Regions from separate parts of the Lujinxingia litoralis genome, predicted to be linked through region 1. Evidence: riboswitches for the same ligand, from Rfam matches in the RefSeq annotation. Region 1 holds a riboswitch; each other region holds the start of a gene.

Evidence for each region. A riboswitch is a leader RNA that binds a small molecule or an ion and turns the genes downstream of it on or off. The one in region 1 is predicted to bind cobalamin.
Region 2: linked by a shared signal. The riboswitch ahead of DL240_RS11800 (hypothetical protein) and the one ahead of DL240_RS02805 (ribonucleoside-diphosphate reductase subunit alpha) in region 1 are both predicted to bind cobalamin.
Region 3: linked by a shared signal. The riboswitch ahead of DL240_RS03945 (acyl-CoA thioesterase) and the one ahead of DL240_RS02805 (ribonucleoside-diphosphate reductase subunit alpha) in region 1 are both predicted to bind cobalamin.

The regions. Positions count from the first base shown of each region.
Region 1 is NZ_QHKO01000001.1:677,172-684,640, reverse strand. Features, by position in the region: gene DL240_RS02820 (choice-of-anchor Q domain-containing protein) at 1-38, opposite strand, end outside; gene DL240_RS02815 (class I SAM-dependent methyltransferase) at 915-1,610, shown strand; gene DL240_RS02810 (ribonucleotide-diphosphate reductase subunit beta) at 1,761-2,780, opposite strand; gene DL240_RS02805 (ribonucleoside-diphosphate reductase subunit alpha) at 2,777-5,152, opposite strand; cobalamin riboswitch at 5,383-5,592, opposite strand; gene DL240_RS02800 (XRE family transcriptional regulator) at 5,939-7,048, shown strand; gene DL240_RS02795 (SMP-30/gluconolactonase/LRE family protein) at 7,157-7,469, shown strand, end outside.
Region 2 is NZ_QHKO01000005.1:48,774-56,242, forward strand. Features, by position in the region: tRNA gene DL240_RS11765 (tRNA-Ser) at 308-390, shown strand; tRNA gene DL240_RS11770 (tRNA-Ser) at 449-537, shown strand; tRNA gene DL240_RS11775 (tRNA-Arg) at 663-736, shown strand; gene tadA (tRNA adenosine(34) deaminase TadA) at 771-1,307, shown strand; tRNA gene DL240_RS11785 (tRNA-Ser) at 1,312-1,398, shown strand; tRNA gene DL240_RS11790 (tRNA-Ser) at 1,434-1,521, shown strand; RNA gene ffs (signal recognition particle sRNA small type) at 1,585-1,675, shown strand; cobalamin riboswitch at 1,773-1,979, shown strand; gene DL240_RS11800 (hypothetical protein) at 2,147-2,620, shown strand; gene DL240_RS11805 (cell surface protein) at 2,617-3,297, shown strand; gene thrS (threonine--tRNA ligase) at 3,442-5,256, opposite strand; gene DL240_RS11815 (DsbA family protein) at 5,553-6,524, shown strand; gene DL240_RS11820 (Ig-like domain-containing domain) at 6,550-7,359, opposite strand.
Region 3 is NZ_QHKO01000001.1:949,914-957,382, forward strand. Features, by position in the region: gene DL240_RS03910 (sulfite exporter TauE/SafE family protein) at 1-694, shown strand, start outside; gene DL240_RS03915 (Nramp family divalent metal transporter) at 824-2,080, shown strand; gene DL240_RS03920 (pentapeptide repeat-containing protein) at 2,245-2,733, shown strand; gene DL240_RS20925 (pirin family protein) at 3,456-4,436, shown strand; gene DL240_RS03930 (DMT family transporter) at 4,637-4,957, shown strand; gene DL240_RS03935 (hypothetical protein) at 4,990-5,175, opposite strand; gene DL240_RS03940 (hypothetical protein) at 5,261-5,464, shown strand; gene DL240_RS03945 (acyl-CoA thioesterase) at 5,468-5,833, opposite strand; cobalamin riboswitch at 6,037-6,406, opposite strand; gene DL240_RS03950 (tetratricopeptide repeat protein) at 6,708-7,469, shown strand, end outside.

The DNA.
Region 1 (7,469 bases):
GTCAACGTCAGTGCGAATAGAATCGATCGTTGCTGCATCGTGCTCTCCCCATGTGTCGCGCGGCGCACTCCTGTCCTCGCCAGGGGCGGAATTCGAGTGTGCTCGGGCTTGTCGCCTCAGGTCGAACCTTCAGGCCTGCCCGCTAGAGTCTTCCCGCGCAGATATCTCGGTGGATGGACTGTGCGCGAATACTTGCATCGACCGGCACGGCGTGCAACTCGGCGCAGCAGTGTCCGAGAGCGTTCCGCGGCTGGAAAACCTCGCATCGCGGCCGCGTAAAGGGGGGCAGAGGAGGCGACGTTGGAAGGGGCTGATAGCGTCCCGTAGGGGCCGGATCTCTAAGGCGCTGAGTGGACGCTAGAGCAATCAGTGAGGCCGGTTGACAGGCCGTATGATCGAGGACCGCTTGCGTTTGAAGGCGCCACGACGAGGGTTTTCTGGGAGCAACTCCATACCTCGTCGGCGTAGTCGCGATTTTCCGGGCTAAAACATGATTGCAGGCGATGCGAAGGGGATTTTCCGGGCTAAAACATGATTGCAGGTGATGCGAAGGGGATTTTCCGGGCTAAAACATGTTTGCAGGGGCTGCGAAGGGGATTTTCCGGGCTAAAACATGATTGCAGGGGCTGCGAGCGTGATCCGAGCTGCGTAAAACTCGTGTGCGTCGGCTGCGAACGTGTTTTCGAGCTTAAAAAAGCGTTTGCATGGGCTGTTAACGCGGTACCGAGCCGAGAAGTCGCTTTTGCATCGGCTGCGAACGTGTTTTGGGTTTCAGAAACTCGTTTACATCGGCTGCGCTCGTGTTTTGGGCCTCGGGGACGAGGGGGGGGAAGGCCGACGAAGTTACGTTCGGCGTGTTAGTGGTAGGACGAAGGGCGTTCCAGCGACGTTTCAGAACAGATAGGAGGCAAACGATGACTCGTCCCAAGAGCTTTGATGACGCCACACGTTACGAGCGGCAGATTCGTGCGCTTGTGCCCGGGTATGATGTGCTTCATGCCGTGATACCCGCGATGCTTCGGGCTGCATGCACAAACCCTCGGCGGATACTCGTTGTGGGGTGTGGTACTGGCACCGAGGCGATTGCCGTGGCTCGTACGTTCGCCGGATGCGAGGTGGACTGCGTCGACCCCTCCAGTGAGATGATTGAGCATGCGGCGACTGCGATTCGGAAGGCAGGCCTGGAGTCTCGGGTTCGGGTGAATGCGTGCGAACTCAACAGGTTTGTCGTGGAGCAGCCCTACGATGCGGTGGTGTCAACGCTTGTGGGGCACCTGATCCCGGACGACGGGGCTCGGGCCTCTTTTCTCTGTGACATCGCAGGGGCAATGGCCCACGGCGCCTCGGCCTTAGTGACGGAGATTGAGTGCTCCACTCATGAGGGCTCGCTACTGGTAGACGCACATCTGAAATGTTCAAGCGCCTCCGGAGTGAGTGCCGACCGGCTCGAACTCCTCAAGGCGCGACTCACTCATGGTTTTCACATGCTGGAGCGGTCACGCTTTGAGGAGCTTGCTGGCGCTGCGCACATGCAGGTTCACGAAGAGTTTTTTCGATGTTTCAATGTGGTAGGACGTCGCCTTGTACGCTCGCAACGCGTCGAGGCCTGACGGTCCGGTCCCCGCCGCGCCAGCAAACATCCTGCCGGCCCAGCATTGGGTTTATCCGCTCGTTCCCTTCGTTCGCCGGTGACGCCAGGGGGCAGCGCACGTCGAGGCGCGGAGCTGCTCCCTGGTTCACCGGCGGAGCTGGTCGGGCGCTTAGAAGGTTTCGTCGAAGCTCACTTCGCCGCCGACGGCAACTTGATAGGCAGAGACACGGCGCTCGAAGAAGTTCGTGACCTCTTGCACATCTTGCAGCTCCATGAACGCGAGCGGGTTCTTCGTGCCGTAGAGCGCGGGCATCCCGAGGGTGTGCAGGCGTTGATCGGCGCAGTGCTCGAGGTAGGCGCGAATGTCGGCCACGGTCAGCCCGGCGACGCCGCTACCCAGGAGGTCTTCGGCGAATTGTGTCTCACAGGCGACGGCTTCACGCAGCATGGTGTGGACGTCGTCGGTGAGCGAGGCGTCGAAGAGTTCGGGCTCCTCTCGACGTACGGTCTGAACGACCTCGAAGGCAAAGGCCATGTGTGCGCTCTCGTCGCGAAAGACCCAGCTGGTGCCTGCGGCCAGTCCGTGGAGTAGCCCGCGAGATCGGAGGTAGTACACGTAGGCGAAGGCGCCGAAGAAGAAGAGTCCTTCGATGCAGGCGGCGAAACAAATAAGGTTGAGTAGAAATTGACGCCGGTGAGCACGGGTCTCCAGGCGATCGAGCTCGTCGATCGAGTCTATCCATCGCATGCAAAACTCGGCCTTGGTGCGAATGGAGGGGATGTTCTCGATGGCAGCAAAAGCGGCGTGGCGATCTGCGGGGTCGGGCACGTAGGTGTCCAGCAGCGTCAGGTAAAACTGGACGTGCAGGGCTTCCTCGTAGAGTTGTCGGGAGAGGTACATCCGCGCCTCGGGGGCGTTGATGTGTTGATAGAGGTTGAGCACGAGGTTGTTGGCCACGATGGAGTCGCCGGTCGCGAAGAACGCGACGAGGCGTTGCACCAGGTGTTTTTCGGCCGGGGTGAGTTTGTCCCGAAGGTCGTTGACGTCGGTGGAGAAGTCGACCTCTTCGACGGTCCAGGTGTTTTTGATGGCGTCGCGGTACATCTCGTAGAAGGCCGGGTAGTTCATCGGACGCAGGGTCAGGCAGAAACCCGGGTCGAGCAGGTGTCGGGGGCGTTGTGTGGTCATTGGCAGGCCTCGCAGATGTCAGGGTTTTCGAGTGAGCACGCCACCGCCGCGGCGTCGGGGGTACGCCGGGTCGCCCGGGCGATCCGGGTGGCCGGCCGAGAGCGCAGGTAGTAGGTCGTCTTCAGACCGCGTTTCCAGGCGTAGAAGTACATCGACGAGAGTTGTCCGATCGTCGGACTCTCGATGAAGAGGTTGAGCGACTGGCTCTGGTCGATGAACGCGCCGCGGTCGGCGGCCATATCGATCAACGAGCGCATCGGGAGTTCCCAGGCGGTTCGAAAGAGAGCCCGCAGTTCGTCGGGGAGCGCATCGATGGCCTGGACTGAGCCTTCGCTCTCCTTAAGGCGGTCACGCATCTCGTCGTCCCAGCGCCCGAGTTGTTTGAGTTCGGCGACCAGGTAGCGGTTTACCTGGAGGAAGTCGCCGGAGAGGGTTTCGCGTTTGAAGAGGTTTGAGACCTGGGGCTCGATGCACTCGAAGCAGCCGGCGATCGAGGCGATGGTGGCGGTCGGGGCGACGGCGCAGAGCAGAGAGTTGCGCAGCCCCACCTGCTGAATCTTTGCGCGCAGACGCTCCCAGCGTTCGGGCTCGCTTGGCGTCACGTTCCACGCATCAAACTGGAGCTCCCCACGGGCGGCACGGGTTTCATCAAACGCGGCGTGGGGGCCGAGTTCTGCGGCGAGTTCGAGGGAGGTGGTCAGGGCGTTAAAGTAGATTTCTTCGGAGATGTGTTGGGAGAGAGTGCGCGCCCGGGGACTGTCGAAGGGCAGACGCATCTGAAAAAACACGTCCTGCAGGCCCATGAGTCCGAGTCCGACCGGGCGCCAACGCGAGTTTGACGCTGCTGTGGAGGGAATCGGGTAGTAGTTGAGATCGATCACCCGATCGAGCTGGCGCACCGCTCGTCGTACGGTCGCGGCGAGCTGGTCGAAGTCAAAGTGGACCTCTCCCGTGGAGTCGATTCGGGTGTGTCGGGCCAGATTGATCGAGCCCAGGTTGCAGACGGCGGTCTCTTCTCCGGAGGTCACCTCAATGATCTCCGTGCAAAGGTTGGAGAGGTGAACAGTTCGTCCGGGGAGGGCGGTCTGGTTGCAGGCGCGGTTGGCGTGATCTTTAAAAGTCATCCACCCGTTGCCGGTCTGAGCCAGCGTACGAATCATGCGTGCGTAGAGATCACGAGCTTTGATGGTACGGCTGGCGAGTCCGGCCCGCTCGGCCTCTTCGTAGCGTTGTTCGAAGGCGTCGCCGTAGAGGTCGGGTAGCTCCGGGACGTGTTTCGGATCAAAGAGGCTCCAGTCTGCGTCGGCTTCGACGCGGCGCATGAAGAGATCAGGAACCCAGTTGGCGATGTTCAGGTTATGCGTGCGTGCGGCCTCGTCACCGGTGTTGTCACGAAGTTCCAGGAACTCTTCGATATCCGCGTGCCAGGGCTCCAGGTAGACGCAGCAGGCTCCCTTGCGCTTGCCGCCCTGGTTCACGGCGGCGACGGACGCATCCAGTGTTTTGAGCCAGGGGATGATACCGTTGGAGCGACCGTTGGTGCTGCGTATGAGGGAGCCGCGTGCGCGCACGCGGTGGAAGGCCATGCCGATGCCGCCGGAGAACTTCGAGAGCATCGCGACGTCGGTATAGCTGCGGTAGATGTCGGGGAGTTCGTCGGCTGGAGAGTCGAGGAGAAAGCAGCTGGAGAGTTGCTCGTAGCAGGTGCCGGCGTTGAAGAGCGTGGGGGAGCTGGGGAGATACTCCAGCCTGGAGAGGAGGTTGTAGAGCTCGAGCGCCTCATCGAACCCTTCGCTCAGTGCGCACGCAATGCGCAGAAAGAAGTACTGCGGCAGCTCCAACAGGCGTTGGTGCTCGGAGTCTCGCAGCAGGTAGCGGTCGTGCAAGGTCTTCAGCCCGAAGTACTCAAAGAGGTGATCGCGCTCTGGCGCGATGAGAGCATCGAGTTGAGGGGCGTGTGCACGCACAAAGTGATGGAGGCGGTCATTGTAACGCCCGACTGCGTGTCCGGCGAAGATGCCTTGCGAGAACGAGGTGACTCCCTCGGCCTCGACATCGGCGCTCATGCGCTGCGCCAGTAGCCTGGCAGCCAGGCGAGAGTATTCGGGCTCTTCAAGCATCAGCGAGGCTGCGACCTGAATCGAGAGGTCCTCGAGTTCGCGTTGGGTCGCGCCGTCAAAGATGCCCTCGATGGTGCGAAGGGCGACGCGCTGCGGAACAACCTGGTCAAGGCCGTCGGCGCATCGTGAGATCGCGTCCACGATCCGGTCCAGGCTCACGCTTTCAGGGGAGCCATCACGCGTCATGATACGCACGTGCCGGTTCTGTGCGGTGGGCGTGGATGGGGCTGGGGGGGCAGGGGCGTCGTTCATGGTGCTCTCTCGCGACTCTCCGGAGCGAAACTCGCTCGGTTTCTAAAGCGCGGGGCGAACGACTCGGACCAGACAACCTGTACCTGCGAAGAGGAGGGCGCCGGTCAACCTTCGCTCCCGCGAGCGGAGGGATCGCTCGGGGGGCAAGGTCGGCTCGACAGTACAGGTGTCCGTCGAGACCAGGCTCACCTCCCACGAGTGTTCCCAGGTCGAACTGGCGCGGGGTATCTCTCCCACGCCAGGCGCTGGCAGGTCTTCGGGCTTACGAGCGCGCTCCCTGATGGAAGCTCCTACTGCCCACCGCTTCCCAGGCTTAAGCCCAGTGCCATTGGTGGGGGTCGTTCTCGAATACCGCTGCGGGGCAGCTCCGGAGTCACACCGGATTCCCTCTTGAGCTTCGCGAAGGCATCGCGAAGCACCAGAGCGGATGGCTGTATATAGTGGGCTTGTGGGGGCGTCAACCACATCATCTTGTGTTTGGTCCGGCTTCTGCGAGAAGCCCGGCCCGGCGCCTGCCGGTCGTTCCACGAGGCGAAAACCTCATAAGGGGGCACGCAACCATAACCTGTGTTCATGCGGAAAAGGCCCCCCGTGCCGCACCCCGTGTCCGGGCGAAGGGGGCTTGGGAAGGGCAGTCCGGGGCACCTTGTCGCGTGGCGAGCGACGCACGTTCGGGGAGGACCTCGCGAGGGACGTGAGCAAAATGACGTGTGGCTGCGTGTCTTGTTTGCTTTACATGTTGTCTGGGTTGCTTTACATCCTCCGGGGCTCAACCTCGGAGGTTTCTTGAACGACACAACTGCGATCTCTCTTGTTCGCGACAGGCGCACGGCCGCCGGCCTCTCTCAGGCAGAGTTGGCAGCCCGCATTGGGGTGTCTCGTCAGACGCTGAACGCGATTGAGACGGGCCGCCAGGTCCCGTCGACGACGCTGGCGCTCTTGCTTGCCAGGGCGCTCCGTTGCTCGGTGGATGAACTCTTCCGGCTTTCGGGAGGCCCGGTGGTGCAAGTTCGCCTGGCCGACGCCAGTCCATGCGCCACGAGGGTGGTGGTGGGGCGAGTGGATGGCGCGCTTGTGGCGCATCCATTACAGGACGAACGTAGTGCTGCGGACGGTGTCGTTCTGGAAAGGGAGGAGGCGCGAGCATCTGCGCTCGTCGAACTTCTGAGCGATTCGGCCGACGTGGATTGCAATCTTCTTATCGCGGGGTGTGCGCCGCTGCTCGGGGCGTTGGCCGGGCGTCTAGGCCGCCGCTACCGCGACGCCAGATCAACCTGGATACATGCTGACAGCAGCCGAGCCCTCCAACTTGTGACCCAGGGGCTGGTGCATATCGCGGGAATGCATCTGGCCAGCGAGGTGGATGCCGAGGCTCACGCTCGAGCGGCAAGACGTGCCTTTCCGGGGCAAAATACTGCGATTATTCACCTTGCGCGCTGGCGTCAGGGGCTCGTCGTGGCTCCCGGAAATCCGCTTTCACTCCAGGCGGGCGCGGATCTGGGCCGCGATGACGTCCGCCGGGCGTTGCGCTCGCCAGGTTCCGGAGCTCGTCAGGTGTTCGAGCGTGCGGTGGGCGATCCGGGCGGGCTGGATATGACCCGAGCCGACCTTCTGGCGGCCGATCATGCCGAGGTCGCTCGGCTGGTCCGGATGGGGATCGCGGATGTAGGGGTCGCGATTGAATCTGCTGCGATCGCCGAAGGGCTCACGTTCATCCCGCTTTCGGAGGAGCGCTTCGAACTCCTCGTTCCGGAGTCCCGTCTTGAGAGCCCAGCGGTCGCTCGCTTTGTCGACCTTATCGACCAACCCACCTTCCGAGCGGAGGCCTCGCTCATGCCTGGTTACGACCTTGCCGCGGCCGGACACGCCGCGACCGTATGCGCGTCGCAGGAGTGAGCGCTCAGTGTGGTGCCTGAGTCCGTCCGGAGCGTCGTTGAGGTGCCGGGTGTCGGTGACGTTAAATCACCTCTGTTTCTAAGGGGTTATATAGGGAGTGATGTTTACATGAAGAATCTGATGATGGGGTGTTCGCTTGCGTGCGCATTCGTGCTGTTGGTGAGCTGTGGGAGTGGAACGTCCAGTACGGCTCCCAGCGATCGGGTGATGCGGGGGCCCGCGGTTCTTGATGTGGAGGGCGACCCGAACGGGCTGTGGTGGGACGATGAAGAGCAAGCACTCTATATCGCCGATGACAACGGGAACCGCATCCTCCGCTGGAGCGACGCCGAGGGGTATTCGGTTGTTGCCGAGCTGCCCGAGGCATCCGCGAGAGGCCCCGGCCTCGGGCAGCTCGTTCGCCTGGAGAACGGCTCGTTTG
Region 2 (7,469 bases), on a different contig from region 1:
GTACTCAGCAGGCCAAAGGGGAGGGCAGCAACCCCCTCCTTATATAGGGCCGGTTATTGAGGGGCGCCTTGCGGGGGGGGGAGAGCGCGCGGATCCCGGATAGGAGGGCCGAGATCCGGTGGTGCGACGGGAGAGGGCGAAGAGGGCGGATTGACGATCTCCGCATAAATTAAGGCGAAACCCGAATTGGAGCGAGGGGAGTGCGTGAAAAATGAACTTTTTTAGGAAAAGTGTCTTGACGGAAACTTCGTGCCGAGTATTCTCCCGATTCCCTGGCGCGGCGAAGTCGAACAGGGAGGCGGCTCCTGGAGGAGTGGCCGAGCGGTTGAAGGCACCGGTCTTGAAAACCGGCAAGCGCAAGCTTCGTGGGTTCGAATCCCACCTCCTCCGCTCAAAAGTAAATTCCTGCTTGCAGGATGGTGTTTGAAAAGTGAATAAGAACGTGTACGGAGAGGTGGCCGAGTGGCTGAAGGCGCTCCCCTGCTAAGGGAGTATATGGCTTAAACCGTATCGAGGGTTCGAATCCCTCCCTCTCCGCTTTTCGACTGAAAAAAGAAACTGAAAAAAAAGTCGAAAAAGTGCTTGCAAAACCAAAACGGCGGTGCTAATAAAATGGCACGCCGGACGGGAGAACGGCAAACAACGCAGCAAGCACATAGCACGCACCTGTAGCTCAACTGGATAGAGCAATGGTCTACGGAACCATAGGTTGGAGGTTCGAACCCTTCCAGGTGCGCTAGAAACGCTCTTAATGAATTAAGAGCGTTTCTTTGTTTTTGGAGTCAGGTTTAAAAGTGTCTCGAAAAAACATCGACAACATCTTTATGATGCAGGCTCTCGAAGAGGCCGAAAAAGCTAAGGCAGAGGGCGAAGTCCCTGTCGGAGCTGTGGTCGTATACGAGGGTGAAATCATCGCTCGCGGGTTTAACCGGCGAGAAACCTGGCAAGACCCGACAGCCCACGCCGAACTGATTGCGGTTCGACGCGCGGCGCAAGTGTTGGGTAGCTGGAGACTCCAGGAATGTACGGTCTACGTGACCCTGGAACCCTGTCCCATGTGCGCGGGTATGTTGGTAAACGCGCGAGTAGGGCGGGTTGTTTTTGGTGCACGAGATCCAAAAGCCGGCGCGATGCGTTCGCTTTTTGCCATGGGAGAAGATCCTCGATTAAATCATAGTATCGAGGTGAAAGAAGGTGTCCTTTCGGCAGCAAGTGGACGGGTTTTAAGCGAATTTTTCCGCAGTATTCGTGAGAAGCGTAAAGCGTCAGCAAGTCAGGATGACTCCTCCAACGAGGATGCATCTTAAGTGCGGAGGGGTGGCCGAGTGGTCGAAGGCGCTTGATTCGAAATCAAGTGTACCTTCACGGGTACCGTGGGTTCGAATCCCACCCCCTCCGTTTTTGTAGTATCAGACCATGAAAATGGATCTGTTGGAGAGGTGGCCGAGTGGTTGAAGGCGCACGCTTGGAAAGCGTGTATACGTTTATAGCGTATCGAGGGTTCGAATCCCTCTCTCTCCGCTCTTCGAGGTGGGCTGTTGACGGCTCACCCCATCCCCCCTTAGGGTGGGGATGTTCGACCCCTGAGCGGCCAGTGCGACTGCTGGCCTGGCACCCCGTCAGGTCCGGGAGGAAGCAGCGGACCAGGTACAGAGTGTGCGCTGGCCGCTTGAGGGTCGAAGAGAACTCCACCCCGACGTGGAGTGATGAACATGAGCCCCGCGACGCTTCATTAAGCGTTGCGGGGCTTTTTTTTGCTCGGGCCCGGTGCGTTCAATCTGCGTTGACCCGGATGCCCGGGCGGTGCTAGCACGCGGGCAGGATTGACGCGGCAGGAAGTTGGTGAAAGTCCAGCGCTGCCCCCGCAACTGTCATCGGTGATGAACCTGTCGTAACCCACTGGCGTGTTTCAAACGTCGGGAAGGGGACGGGCGAAGGTGATCCGAGAGCCAGGATATTGCTGCGTCGACGGTGTACCCCCAATCGCTTCGGGTCGGTGGCGAGAGGAACGCAGCAGCCCGGGCGCGAGTGCGCCGGCTCATGCGTGCGGCCGCAGGATGAACCTGCCAGGTGTGTTTGCCGCTCGTGTGCGGGGTTGTCCCGCTGCCGCCCCTCGATCTCCGCCCGGACAGGTAAGGAGATTGAGATGACGACGCTGAAAAATCGGGTGGGTTTGATGGCGCTGATGCTGGCCGGTGGCCTGTGTCTGGCGGCCTGTGGTGAGACCGACGCGCCGGTGGAGTGTGAAGGGGCCGAGTGCGAGCAGAATGACAACCAGGACCAGGGCATTGAGGTGGCCGGGGAGTGGGCCACGAACTTCGGCTACGACGAGACCATCACCGAAGAGACCTGGGGGATGATGCTGTTGACCGAGTATGATAACGAGGCGGATTTCGCCATTACCCAGAACACCTCCGACGCGGAGTTTGGGGCGGACCGCTACAACGTGGTGGTGTGGACGCCGGTGGTCGACGACAGCTTCTACTACTGCATGGTCGCCTTTGATCTGGAGACGGTGGAAGACGCCCGCGCGATCGATCGCAGCGCCGATGCCGACGCCAGCGATCCGGAGAACGGCGGCTGCGGTGGGTTCGCCTGGACGAAGATGACCCGCAAATGATCGCCGCACGCTGGAAGCGCCTGGCAGTGGTGACGCTGCTTGCCGCCGCCCCGGGGGGGGCGCTGGGCTGCGGGGAGGTCGATGACACAGCCGAACCGGGCCCCTGGTGGGCGGGGCTGCCCTACGCCTCGGAGGTGGTGAGTTTTACGCCGGGGGAAGGGGCAGGTTTTGGCGAGGGGAACCTCCCCGACGTGGTGCTTGGTCCGCCGCAGGGAAAGGGCACGACCTCGGCCTCGCTGGATGTGCTGAGTCTGGGCGCCGGTGGAGAGATCGTGCTGGGCTTTGGCGACCGGGTCATTGTGGATGGCGAAGGGGCGGATTTCGTGGTGTTTGAGAACCCCTTTTACGCCGATGGCGATCCGGACCAGGTGTTTGCGGAACTCGGGGAGATCGCGGTCAGCGAAGACGGGGAGGCCTGGCATACCTTTGAGTGTGTGGCCTCGCCGGATGACGCGCCGCCCTACGTTGGTTGCGCCGGCTGGAGGCCCACGCTGGCCTACGAGGCGCTGGAGCATCCTGAACTCTCGGTGGCGATCACCGGCGGCGACGCCTTTGATCTGGCCGAGGTCGGCCTGAGCCGAGCTCGCTTCGTGCGCATTCGCGATCTCTGGGGCGTGGGAGCTTCGCCGAGCCAGGGCTTTGATCTGGATGCGGTGGGGATTCTGCACGTCGAGTAACTAAGCCCGCCGATCAGCGAGCGTGCACGCGCCGCGTTGCCGCTCGCTGCTTGAGGGCATAAAAAAGCCGCGCTCCCCTTTTGGGGAGCGCGGCTTTTTTATGCAGCTTCGATCGTTCTGAACTCGCCTGGCGAGCGCGCTTGCTTAGTAGCCGCGCTCGGCCATGTCTTCGCCGCTGGGGGCATCTTCGACGATGGCGGCCAGGCCGCTGACCTGGGCGTCGACATCCAGGGTGCGCTCGGCGATGTGCTCGAGGATCTCGGCTTTGACCTCGGCCAGGGGCAGGGTGCCGCGGCGCCCGTCACGGTAGGTGCGCAGGGCGACCGTGCCGGCCTCGGCCTCGCGTCCGCCGATGACCAGCATGTAGGGGACCTTCTGGGTCTCGGCCTCGCGAATCTTAAAGCCCATCTTCTCGCTGCGATCGTCGACTTCCACGCGGATGCCCGAGCGCTTGAGGTCTCTGGCGACCTCCCAGGCGAAGTCGTTCTGCTCGTCGGTGATCGGCACGATCACCGCCTGTACCGGCGCCAGCCAGGTGGGGAAGGCTCCGGCCAGGTGCTCGAGCAGGATGGCGAAGAAGCGCTCCAGGCTGCCGGCGATGGCGCGGTGGATGACGATCGGGGTGCGCTCGGAGTTGTCGCTGGCGGTGTAGGTGAGCTCAAAGCGTCGGGGCAGCTGGAAGTCGAGCTGGATGGTGGCGCATTGCCAGGAGCGGCCCAGGCAGTCGCGCACCTGGAAGTCGATCTTCGGCCCGTAGAAGGCGCCGTCGCCCTCGTTGATGGTGAAGGGCTTTCCGGCCGCCTCCAGCGCCTCTTTGAGCGCGCCTTCGGCGCGATCCCAGAGCTCGACCTCGCCCATGAAGTCGTCGGGACGCGTGGAGATCTCGACGTCGTACTCCATGTTGAACATGCCGTAGGTGCGCTCGACGAGTTCCAGGAGCATGGAGATCTCCTGGGTGATGTGCTCCTCGGTGGTGAAGATGTGGGCGTCGTCCTGGCAGAACTGGCGCACGCGGGTGGCGCCGCCCAGCGCGCCGGGGAGCTCGTTGCGGTGGAGGTGTCCGAACTCGGCCACCCGCAGCGGGAGCTCGCGGTAGGAGCGCTTCTTGCTCTTGAAGTAGAGCATGGTGTCCGGGCAGTTCATCGGCTTGAGGCAGTAGTTCTGACCGTGAGCCTCCAGCTTGAACATGGTGTCCTGGTAGTGGTCCAGGTGGCCGGACTGCGCGAAGAGATCTTCGTGGTAGATCAGCGGGTTGCAGATCTCCTCGTAGCCCTGCTCGGCCTCGATCTCGCGGAAGTAGTTCTGGAGCTCCCGGTAGGAGGTCCAGCCTTTGGGGCGCCAGAAGATCGAGCCCGGGGAGAGGCGGTTGAAGTCGAAGAGTTCCAGCTCGCGGGCCAGTTTGCGGTGGTCGCGGCGCTTGGCCTCCTCCAGCATGAGCAGGTACTGGTCGAGCTCATCGCGGGTGGGGAAGGCGGTGCCGTAGACGCGCTGGAGCATCGGCTGGTTTTCGTCGCCGCGCCAGTAGGCGCCGGCGACCTTCAGGAGTTTGAAGTTCTTGCACTGCTTGGAGTAGCGCACGTGGGGGCCGGCGCAGAGATCGATGAGGGGACCGCTCTCGTAGGTGGAGACGGTGTCGCCTTCGATGCCCTCGATGAGTTCGAGCTTGTAGGGCTGATCTTTAAAAAACTCGCGGGCTTTGTCTTTGTCCCACTCTTCGTATTTGAAGGGGACGTTGGCCTTGACGAGTTTGGTCATGCGCTCCTCGATCTCCTCGAAATCGTCGGGGGAGAGGGCGCGGGGGAGCTCAAAGTCGTAGTAGAAGCCGTCCTTGATGGGCGGGCCAATGGCCAGGCGCGCATCGGGGAACATCTCCAAAATCGCTGCGGCCATCAGGTGGGCGGTGGAGTGGCGGACTCGGTACAGCTTGTCGGCTCGTTTGTCGTTGGATGCTTCCGCCATGCGTCTCTCCCTGGGGTTCTGGGCAGTCTGGGGGTCGAGTTCGACCGGCTCTAGGTAGTGATGAAAGTGCCGCGCGTGCGCGCGCGACGTCGGCAAGTGACTTAGCTCGAAAGGCCGCTCAGTGCAAAGGCAGCGCGGGCGATCCCGGTGCGACGAGGTGTCGCTTGACGCTGAGTATATCGATCCCGTTGAATAGCGCGGCAGAATCGAGTGTTGCGAACTATCGCCCCGGGTTCGCGATTCCCATAATCCGGCTGGCGAATCATTCAAACATACTGAGAACCCCTGGAGATGAAGTGAGTAAGCAGACAACGCGATGGAAAAAGAAGTCAGTGGTCGCCCTGATGGTGCTGGCGCTGGTGGGATCGCTTCTGGGATGTGATTCGAAGTCGGAGGCGCCCCAGGAGGCTGCCCAGGCTGAGGCCCCTGCCGAGGCGAAGGGCGCGGAGAAAGCCGGTGAGAAGGCCGGCGCCGAAGCCGGCGAGGCGGCCGGTGAGCAGGCCAGCTACCCCGGGGTCGATCTCTCGGCTCTCGGAGCGTCCCAGCGCGTCAAGCTCGCGGAGATGGCCGGCGAAGAGCTCTGCCCCTGCCCCGATGCCACGGTGAGCCTGGATGAGTGCATGCAGAGCGAGGAGACCCAGTGCGAAGAGGCCCGGGCGGCCGTCAGCACAATGGTCGGGGCGCTGGCCGAAGGTGCCGGGGAGCGCGCGCTGGAGCGCGTGGCCGAGCGTCAGGCCAGCGAGGAGAAGGTTCACACCTTTATGCTCGAAGACGCGCCGGTCAAAGGCTCGGCCGAGGCCGAGGTGGTGATCGTGGAGTTTGCCGACTTCCAGTGCCCGCATTGCCGTACGGCCGCCGGTGTGCTCTCGGTGGTGCATGAGCAGCTGGGCGACGAGGTGGCGATTTACTTCAAGCAGTTCCCGCTGGGCAGTCCGCTCTCTGACCTGGGAGCCCGGGCGACCCTGGCCGCGCATAAGCAGGGACGTTTCTGGCAGATGCACGACCTGATCTTTGCCAACCAGCGCGATTTCAACCCGCAGCGTCTAGAGGGTTATGTGCGCCAGCTGGGGCTGAACTACGATCGCTTCCAGGCCGACCTGAAGTCGCCTGAGCTCGGGATGCAGGCTCAGCGCGACCGTCAGGAAGGCATGGCCGCCGGTGTGCAGGGCACGCCGAGCCTCTTCATCAACGGTAAGCGCTACAAGGGGCAGCTGACGCCGCAGGCCATCGTGGCCGCGGTCAAGGCGGAGGCCGAGGCTGCCGAGTAAGTGTGAGCGCGTCGGGCGGCGCGCGCTAGCGCGCGCCGCCGGCGATCCAGTCTTCGATGAGTTCGATCTCATCGGGGGCTAAGGGGGGCGCGTCGCTGTAGGGCGGGGGCTGTACAGTGAAGCGACGCCGGGGATAGTCGGCCAGGATCTTGTGCATCAAATAGGATCTTGCCGGTTCAAAAGGCATTACCAGGGGAAGATCGACCTGCGAAGAGCGGGTCTGGCGCAGCGCGTCTCGGGAGAGCTGTGGGAGCTGCCAGGCTTGATCGGCGTGGCAGCTCGCGCAGGAGCGCTCCAGGATCGGGGCGATGTCCTCCCAGCGCACCGACTCGCGGGTGGGGGGCTCGGCGGCCGGGAGCGTCTCGTCGGTGAAGAAGATCGGGGCCGGCGTCTCGGGAGCCAGCGGAGAACCCACCACGCTGCGGAGCGCCGGGGAGGTCTGCAGGGTGTAGCGAAGCTCGGCCTCCAGCGGAGCCCGCGGGTGGTAGAGCAGGGCCTTGCGGCTCATGCGGTAGGTGAGGCGTCCGCCGGCCACGATGCCCCCGGAGCGCAGGCTCAACGTGGCGTAGGAGTTCAGGGTGTCGGGATCGAGGTACTCACTGAATCGCACCTCGATGGTCGCCTCGGTGGCGATCGCCGGGGAGGGGGACACCTCCACCACACGCAGCCAGTCTTCGCCGGGGGGCGGCAGGGGGAGGGGGTTTCCTTCGGCATCGCTCGGTGGCTCGGGGTCCAGCGGGCCGCAGGCCAGCAGCGAAGACGTGCCGCACACCGCTATGGCCAGCAGAGTCGCACCGTAAAGCCGGAAGCGGGGGTGTGGCGAGCGAGAAGGCACGTCGTCTCGGGGGGGAAGGGTTAAAGGGAAGGGGGTTGCCGCGGGTCGGGGAGCAGACTGGCGAGGCCCGGTCTTAAGATCAAGTCCAGGCGCTCGTCGGCGGTCGGGGC
Region 3 (7,469 bases), 270 kb from region 1:
AACGATCGCGCTCTTTCTGCTCCTTAACCTCGACCCGGCCACCGTGGCCGGCACCGCCAGCCTGACCTTTGTCGGCACCGGCCTCCTGGGCAGCTACGCCTACCTGCGCTCCGGCCAGCTCGCGCCCCCCACCGCCCGCACCAGCGCGCTGATCCTGAGCCTGACCAGCGTGCTGGGCGCGTTTGCCGGCGCCCGGCTCAACACCGTGCTCGACGCCGACCTCTTCGGCCTCCTGCTCGGCGCCTTCGTACTGCTGACCGGCGTCCTGATCCTGTGGCGTGAACGAGGCAACGCCGCCGCGCCAGGGGCAGACTTTGAGCTCGGCTCGCCAACGGGCCGCCTGGCCATGGCCGGGCTCGGCCTGGCGGTGGGGCTTCCCGGCGGCCTCCTCGGCGTGGGCGGGCCGGTGCTGGCCGTCCCCCTGATGGTGGTCCTGGGGGTGCCGATGCTCCTGGCGGTGGCCCTGGCCCAGGTCCAGTCGATCTTCATCGCCGCCTTCGCCGCGCTGGGCTTCGCGCTCCAGGGCGCCATCGACCTTTCCCTGGCCCTTTTGGTGGGCGTCCCCCTGCTGATCGGCACGGCCGCCGGCTGGGTCATCGCCCGGCGCATCCAGCCCGAACGCCTCAAGCTCGGCCTGGCCTTCGTGCTCCTGGGCCTCGGACTCTACATGCTCTCGGGCGCCGGCAGCGCCTGAGCCCTGGCCCTGGCCAGCGTCCCTTTTCCTTATCGCGCCGGCCGCTTATCGCGCCCGGCACTTCTCCCCCAGACACGCGCGTGGAGCTCGGCTGAAGGCCGGCTCACCTGCCTTGCCTCTTGAGGTTCTATGTCCGAACAGCAGTCCCTATGGCATCGCTTCTTCGAAAAATACGGCCTGAGCTTTGTGATGGTCGCCAGCTACTTCGGTAGCGGCTCCATCTACATCGCCAGCCAGGCCGGTGTAGAATACGGCTACGCCCTGATCTGGGCCGTGGTCGGCGCAGTTCTCCTGGGTTTTATGGCCCAGGACATGAGCGCCCGCCTGGGCATCTTTGGCGACACCCTGATGGGCTTCATCCGCAAGAAAATCGGCAAAGGCCCGGCCCTGCTCCTGGCCCTCTTTTTGTCGCTGGGCTGCATCGCCTGGACCGTGGCCCTGACCGCGGCGGTGGGCATGTCCTTTGAGATTTTGAGCGGCCAGGCCCTCTCCTGGCAGCCGGTAGCCGTCGTCACCGGACTGGTGGCAATCCTCACCGGAGTGCTCAAGTACGAGCGGGTCGAGACCTTTGTCACCGCCATGATGTTCGTGCTCCTGGTGCTCTACGTGGTGGTGGCCGGCGCCAGCGGCCCGGCCCCGGCCGAGATGGCCGCGGGCTTTCTCCCCACGCTGCCCGACTCCGGCGCCATGCTCCTGGGCGCGGCTATCCTGGGTACCACCGCCCTGTGGCCGAACTTCTTTCTGGAATCGATCCTGGTCAAAAAGAAGGGCTGGACCCGCGACGAAGACCTCTCGGAGGTGCGCCACGACCTGGCCTTTGGCTACATCGTCGGCGGGCTGATCACCGTGTGCATCATCGTGGTCTCGGCCGCCGTGCTGCGCCCGGCCGGCTACACCGAACTCACCTCCTTTATCACGCCCGGCCAGGCCCTGGCCGAGGTCCTCGGCGAGTGGGCCATGGTGGTCTTTTTGATCGGCGTGATCTGTGCGGCGTTTAACAGCATCGTCCCCATCATGTGGACCGTCCCCTACATGATCCTCGAAGCCCTCGACGCCCCCCAAAAAGAGCAGGACACCCGGGCTTTTCGCGCCATCTACGCCGGCGCCATCCTCATCGGCATGAGCTCCCCGCTGGTCTCGGCCGTCACCGGCCTGACCATCGTGCAGATGGTCACCCTCTTCCCGGCCATCAACGGCGTCTTCGGTTTGCCGATCACCGCGGCCTTTTTGTTCTGGGCGGTCAACGACAAAAAGACCATGGGCCACCGGGTCAACGACTGGAAGCTCAACGCCATCAACGTGGTGCTGGTGCTCTTTGCCACCTACGTGGCGCTGAGTTCGGCCCGCGGCGTGATCCGGGCGATCTTCGGCGACATGATGGGCTAACCTCCCCTCAAGGCTCGTCCCGCAAGCCCCGCCCCCCCGGCCGGGGCTTTTTTTGTGCCGCGCCCCTCTCCCGGGCCCGCACCTCGGCCTTGCGTCCCGGCGCGCCCCCCGGGATCATCGCCCGGCCCAACGCCCCCCCTTTCTCATCCTTTCCGGGAGTCCCCATGGCCGATTTAAGCCGCCGCGACGTCATCTTCCTTATCCGCGATCACTCCGGGGAGTTTCCTGACGGCGGCCGCCGCCTCCTGCGCCTGGCCGGCGTCGACTTAAGCGGCGTCGATCTCTCTCGCCTGGACTTAAGCTGCGTCGACTTCTCCCGGGCCGACCTCACCCACACCCTTTTAGTCGACGCCGACCTGAGCCACTGCCGCTTTGGCGCCGCGCAACTCCGGGGCGCCAACCTGCGCGGCGCAAACTGCTCCTTTGCACACTTCGAAGAGGCCGACCTCCAGGAGGTCATCGCCATCGACGCGTGCTTCGACGGCGCGCGCCTGATTCACTGCGACCTGCGCCAGGCCGACTTCAGCCGCGTCTCGCTGACCTTCACCCGGCACCTCGGCCTGGCCCTGGAGGGCACCCGCCTCAAAGAGGTCAAAGAGGCCTTTGAAGCCTGCGGGGTCGACTCCCTCGAAGAGGCCCACTCCCCCTATTAAAACCATGCATCATCCATATGAACCACATCTATGAAATGAATCTCGCCGCGCACCGGTTTCGCCCCACGTGTGTGGAATAACCCCCTTAGAGAACGCTCATGACGCCTGAAGACGCCCTGCAACGCGCCAAAGACTACCTGGATGAAGCCACCGAAAACCTGACCTTTGAGGCCTTTGACTGGGCCTTTGAGGAGCTCTGGCACGGGGTAGGCTGGCTGCTCAACGCCCTGGCTCCGGAGCCCCGGAACGCCATCGGCACCGGAGAAAAGGGCGAACTCCCGGTGCCGGGCTCGCTGCACGCGTTGCGCCGCTCCCTGCGCCTGAGCGCGGACCAGGCCCGGGTAGTCGATGCGCTGGAAGCCTGGCGAGCGACGCTCGCGCCCGCTGATCAGCCCCCGGGCGACGCGGTCGCTCGCCAGCTCTTCGACGCCTGGGATCTTTACAACCACGGCAGTAAGCGCCTCCAGATCGTCGACGAAAGGCTCGAGGGCCGCCTGGTCCTCACCGAACCCTCTCCCGGTACCCTGGGCAGCCCGGTGGTCGCCCGGCGCACCGCGCTCAAGCTCCTGGCCGCCGGGAGCCTCTTCCCGCTGGCGGCCTGCCAGAAGATCGAGCGCGATAACCGCCCGGCCCCGGCCCGGGCCAGCGCCCCGGCTCCCACCGAAGCCGCCGCGGCGGCGCTGCCGGCCGCCCCGATCAAGGCGGTGACCCCGATCGCCACCATGAACTGGCCCACCTCCGACCCCTTTCTCTTCTGCGCCCATCACCGCGACGACTACCCCGCCAGCGATGGCACCATGGCGCCCGACGCCTCGCTGGCCGGACGCCACCTGGGCCGGGACTTCGCCGAGCATCAGCCCTGGCGCATGTACCACGGGCGCCGGGTGCCGGGCTTTCCTCGCCATCCCCACCGCGGCTTCGAAACCGTCACCGTGGTGCGTTCGGGCTACCTCGATCACACCGACTCCATGGGCGCCGCCGCCCGCTACGGCGGGGGCGACGTGCAGTGGCTCACCGCCGGCGCCGGCATTCAGCACTCCGAGATGTTCCCGCTCCTGCGCGACGACGCCCCCAACCCCCTGGAACTCTTCCAGATCTGGCTGAACCTGCCCCGCGCCGACAAAATGGTCGACCCGCACTTCACCATGCTCTGGAACGAAGCAATCCCCCGGGTCGTGGAGACCGACGCCCACGGGCGCATCGTGGAGCTGACCCTGGCCGCCGGCGCCTACCAGGGCCAGCGCCCCCCCGCACCGCCCCCGGCCTCCTGGGCCTCCCGGGCAGAGAGCGACGTGGCCATCTGGTCGATTCGCCTGGAGGCCGGCGCCCGCATTGAGCTGCCGCCGGTCCGCCCCGGCACCCTGCGCTCGCTCTACGTGCACACCGGCCAGGGCGTCAAAGTCGCCTCCCGCGCCATCGCCAATAAGCGGCGCGTGGAGTTCGACCACCCCGGCCCCATCGTCCTGGAGGGTGGCCCGGCCGAAGCCGAAGTGCTCCTGCTGCAGGGCGCGCCCATCGGCGAACCGGTGGCCAAACGCGGCCCCTTTGTCATGAACACCCAGCAGGAGATCCGCCAGGCTTACCTCGACTACCAGAGCACCGGCTTCGGAGGCTGGAACTTTAGCGACAACGGCCCGGTCCACCCCGGCGATCAGGGCCGCTTTGCCCGCTATGCCGACGGCACCCGCGACGAACCCACCTGAACAAGAAGCCCCCGTCGCGCGCGCTTGTAGGGGCCTTTACTTTCTCGCCACCGGTGGCTATCCCCCCCGGGTACGCCGGGCGCGCTTATCTTTTCTACGAGACGAGCCGGCTGGCGCCTCGCCACCCTCTGGCGCTCAGGACGACCTGAGCGCCTGTCGTTTGATTGAGGGACGACCCTCGCCAATCAAGACGAGCGCGTATGACCAGGGCATGGATCGCCCTCATCGTCGCCGGCCTCCTCGAAGTAGGCTGGGCCACAGGGCTCAAAGAAAGCAACGGCTTCACTCGCCCCATCCCCTCCATCCTCACTGTGATCGCCATGGGCGCGAGCTTCTATCTGCTCTCCCAGGCCATGAAGGTGCTCCCGGCCAGCTCGGCCTACGGCATCTGGGTCGGCATCGGCGCGGTGGGCACGGCCATCCTCGGGATGCTGGTCTACGGTGACAGCACCTCCCCCCTGCGCTGGCTCAGCATTGTGCTGGTCGTGCTGGGCCTGGCCGGCCTCAAACTCACCACCTGAAAGCCCCGGGGCCCGCGTGCGGGCCCCGGCTCTCAAAAGTAGGTGGCCAGCCCCAGCTGCACGAGCATGCCCCGCTCCGGCGAGTTGCCCACCAGGTCGGTCATCCACTCCAGCCCGTAGTTCAGCCGGAACACCGTCTCTTTCCCCGAGACGTCGACGCCCCCCTTTGTCGCCGTCTGGGATGAGGAAACCCGCGCCGAGAGCCATTCCCAAGACACCTGGCCCGACCTGATCGCCGCCCCCCCACCGAGTGGTCCACCACCGCCGCTCTCACCGCGCTGGCAGGGCGACGCCCTGGTCTTCGTGGCCATTGACCTACAGCACTCGGTGGGCGCGCCCTTCGCCATAGAGGTCGACCTCCACCCCCTCAGCCTCAAAGCCCCTCCCGACCTCACAGAGATGGCCACCTCAGAGCTCATCAGCGACACCGGGGGCTATTTTGGTCGCGCCGAAGCCTCGCTCCCCCGGGCGATGTCCGAGGACGACCCCATCCGGCGCGACGACTGAGCCTCAGGGCGCCTGACTCGCCATGCTCTCCAGCTCCGGCACCCGCGTGGGCTTTCCGTGCGCATCGAGCGCCACCATCACGAACTTGCCCCGGGTGCCCGGCTGCCGATCGCCGCTTAAGAGGTCTTCGGCCACCAGCGTCACCTCCACCGTCACCGAGGTCCGGCCCGTCTCCACCACCCGGGCCGTCAGCTCCACGAGCTGCCCCTGGCGCACCGGCACATGAAAATCACACCGCTCGCTGCACGCCGTCACCACCGTGCGCCGCGTGTAGCGCGAGGCCACGATAAACGCGGCCTTATCCATCAGGGCCAGGGCCTGCCCCCCGAAGAGCGTGCCGTAGTGGTTGGTCTGCTGCGGAAAGACCATCTCAATCAGCTGCACCTCGGTCACAAGGCCGGGCGCGAGGGTCTGCTGGATGGTCGAGTCGTTGGAGCTGTGCATGGATCTGCCTCTCAAAAGCGTGTGGGGGCCGAAGATGCACAGCAAGCCAGAGCAACCGACGGATGTCGGCGCACGGCGACCTGCCCATCTCCCGCGAGATTCAAGGTCGATTTCGGGCTCCCTTTTCTCGGGGACTCCCGGCGCTGGCAGGTCTTCGGGCTTACGAGCGTGGCGCTCCCATCTCGGGACCAACCTCCTACCGGCCACGGCTTCCCACGCCCTTTATCAGGGGGCAGTGCCATTGGTGTGGCTTTCGTTCTCGTCAACGCCCTGAGCAGAAGGTGATGTCGCTGGATGCGAGATCGAGAGTGCGGCCAGCAAGGCGCAAAACGCAGACGATGCTTTAGCATCATCGAGGCTTTGCAACGCAGCCTGGCAGTGCTCTCGATGTAGCGGACGCGACATCAACGATAGCTCATGGCGTACTCACCGCTGCGGGGCAGCCCCGGAATCTCACCGGGTTCCCTCTTGGCCTGCACACGCTCCGGGGCGAACCCTCGACCACCGAGCGCCTGGAGACCTCGCTCCCGACCTTTGCAAAAAGGCCCGGACACCAGCGCGGCCGGAGTATCGGTCGCCCTGCCCTCAACGCGCAAGGAAAAGCCCCTCTTCCTCCCCAACCACCTCTCTGCCCCTCTGACCTTCTCCCCGGCCCCCCTTTTCTCACGCCACGCTCGCCGGCCCCATCCTGCCCTCTCATCCCACCGGCGTACCACCGAGGCTGGGCGCGGGTCGTAATGGTCTGCTACCCTGCGCACTCTCCACGTCCACGCTCCGATTCAACGCCGGCGATAGCACGATGCGAACCTACCTCTCCTTTTTTATCGTCTTTGTGGTCGGCGTGGCCTCCGGCGCCCTCCCCTTCCTCCTTCAGGCGTCGCGCTCCGAGACGCCCCCGGCGCTCCGCGCCTACAACCCGGCAAGCGAGTCCCCCCCTCGGCCCGCCCCCGGCGACGGCCACAGCGATCCCACGTCGCTCGCCAGGCCCGCGGGCACAAGCTGCGAAGCGGCGCTTGCGCAGACTCGCCAGGCCCACACCCTCGCCATCCAGGAGCGCGACGCCGCCCGCACGCAAAACCAGGAACTCACCGAGCTCATCGATCGCACCTCCGCGGCGCTGCCCATGGCCTTTCCCACCCAACTCGACGAGGCCTTTCGGCCCGAGCACTTTGAGCAGATGGTCGACCAGCTCAAAGCCGAGTGCCCCGAGATCTTTCCGCCGGAGACCACCGTGAACTGCGCCGAGTACCCCTGCGCGATGGAGTTTCCTCTGGACCATGAGGGCGACCCGCAAGAGGCCTGGCGTTTCGACTACAAAGCCGCCTGCCCGGCCATCTCCACCCTCTTTGGCCACGCCCGCCAACAGCCCATGGTCAACACCGTCGGCGACCAGACCCGCGTTCAGTACATGGTCCATGGCACCGGCGTCGGCCTCGACCAACACCTCAAGGAGCACCACCAGAAACTCCAGAACCGCCTCCAAAAGCGCTGGCATGACGAGCGCCAGGCCATGTACCGAGACTCTTTTGAAGAACCCTGCCTGAGCGCAGGCGACGCCCAC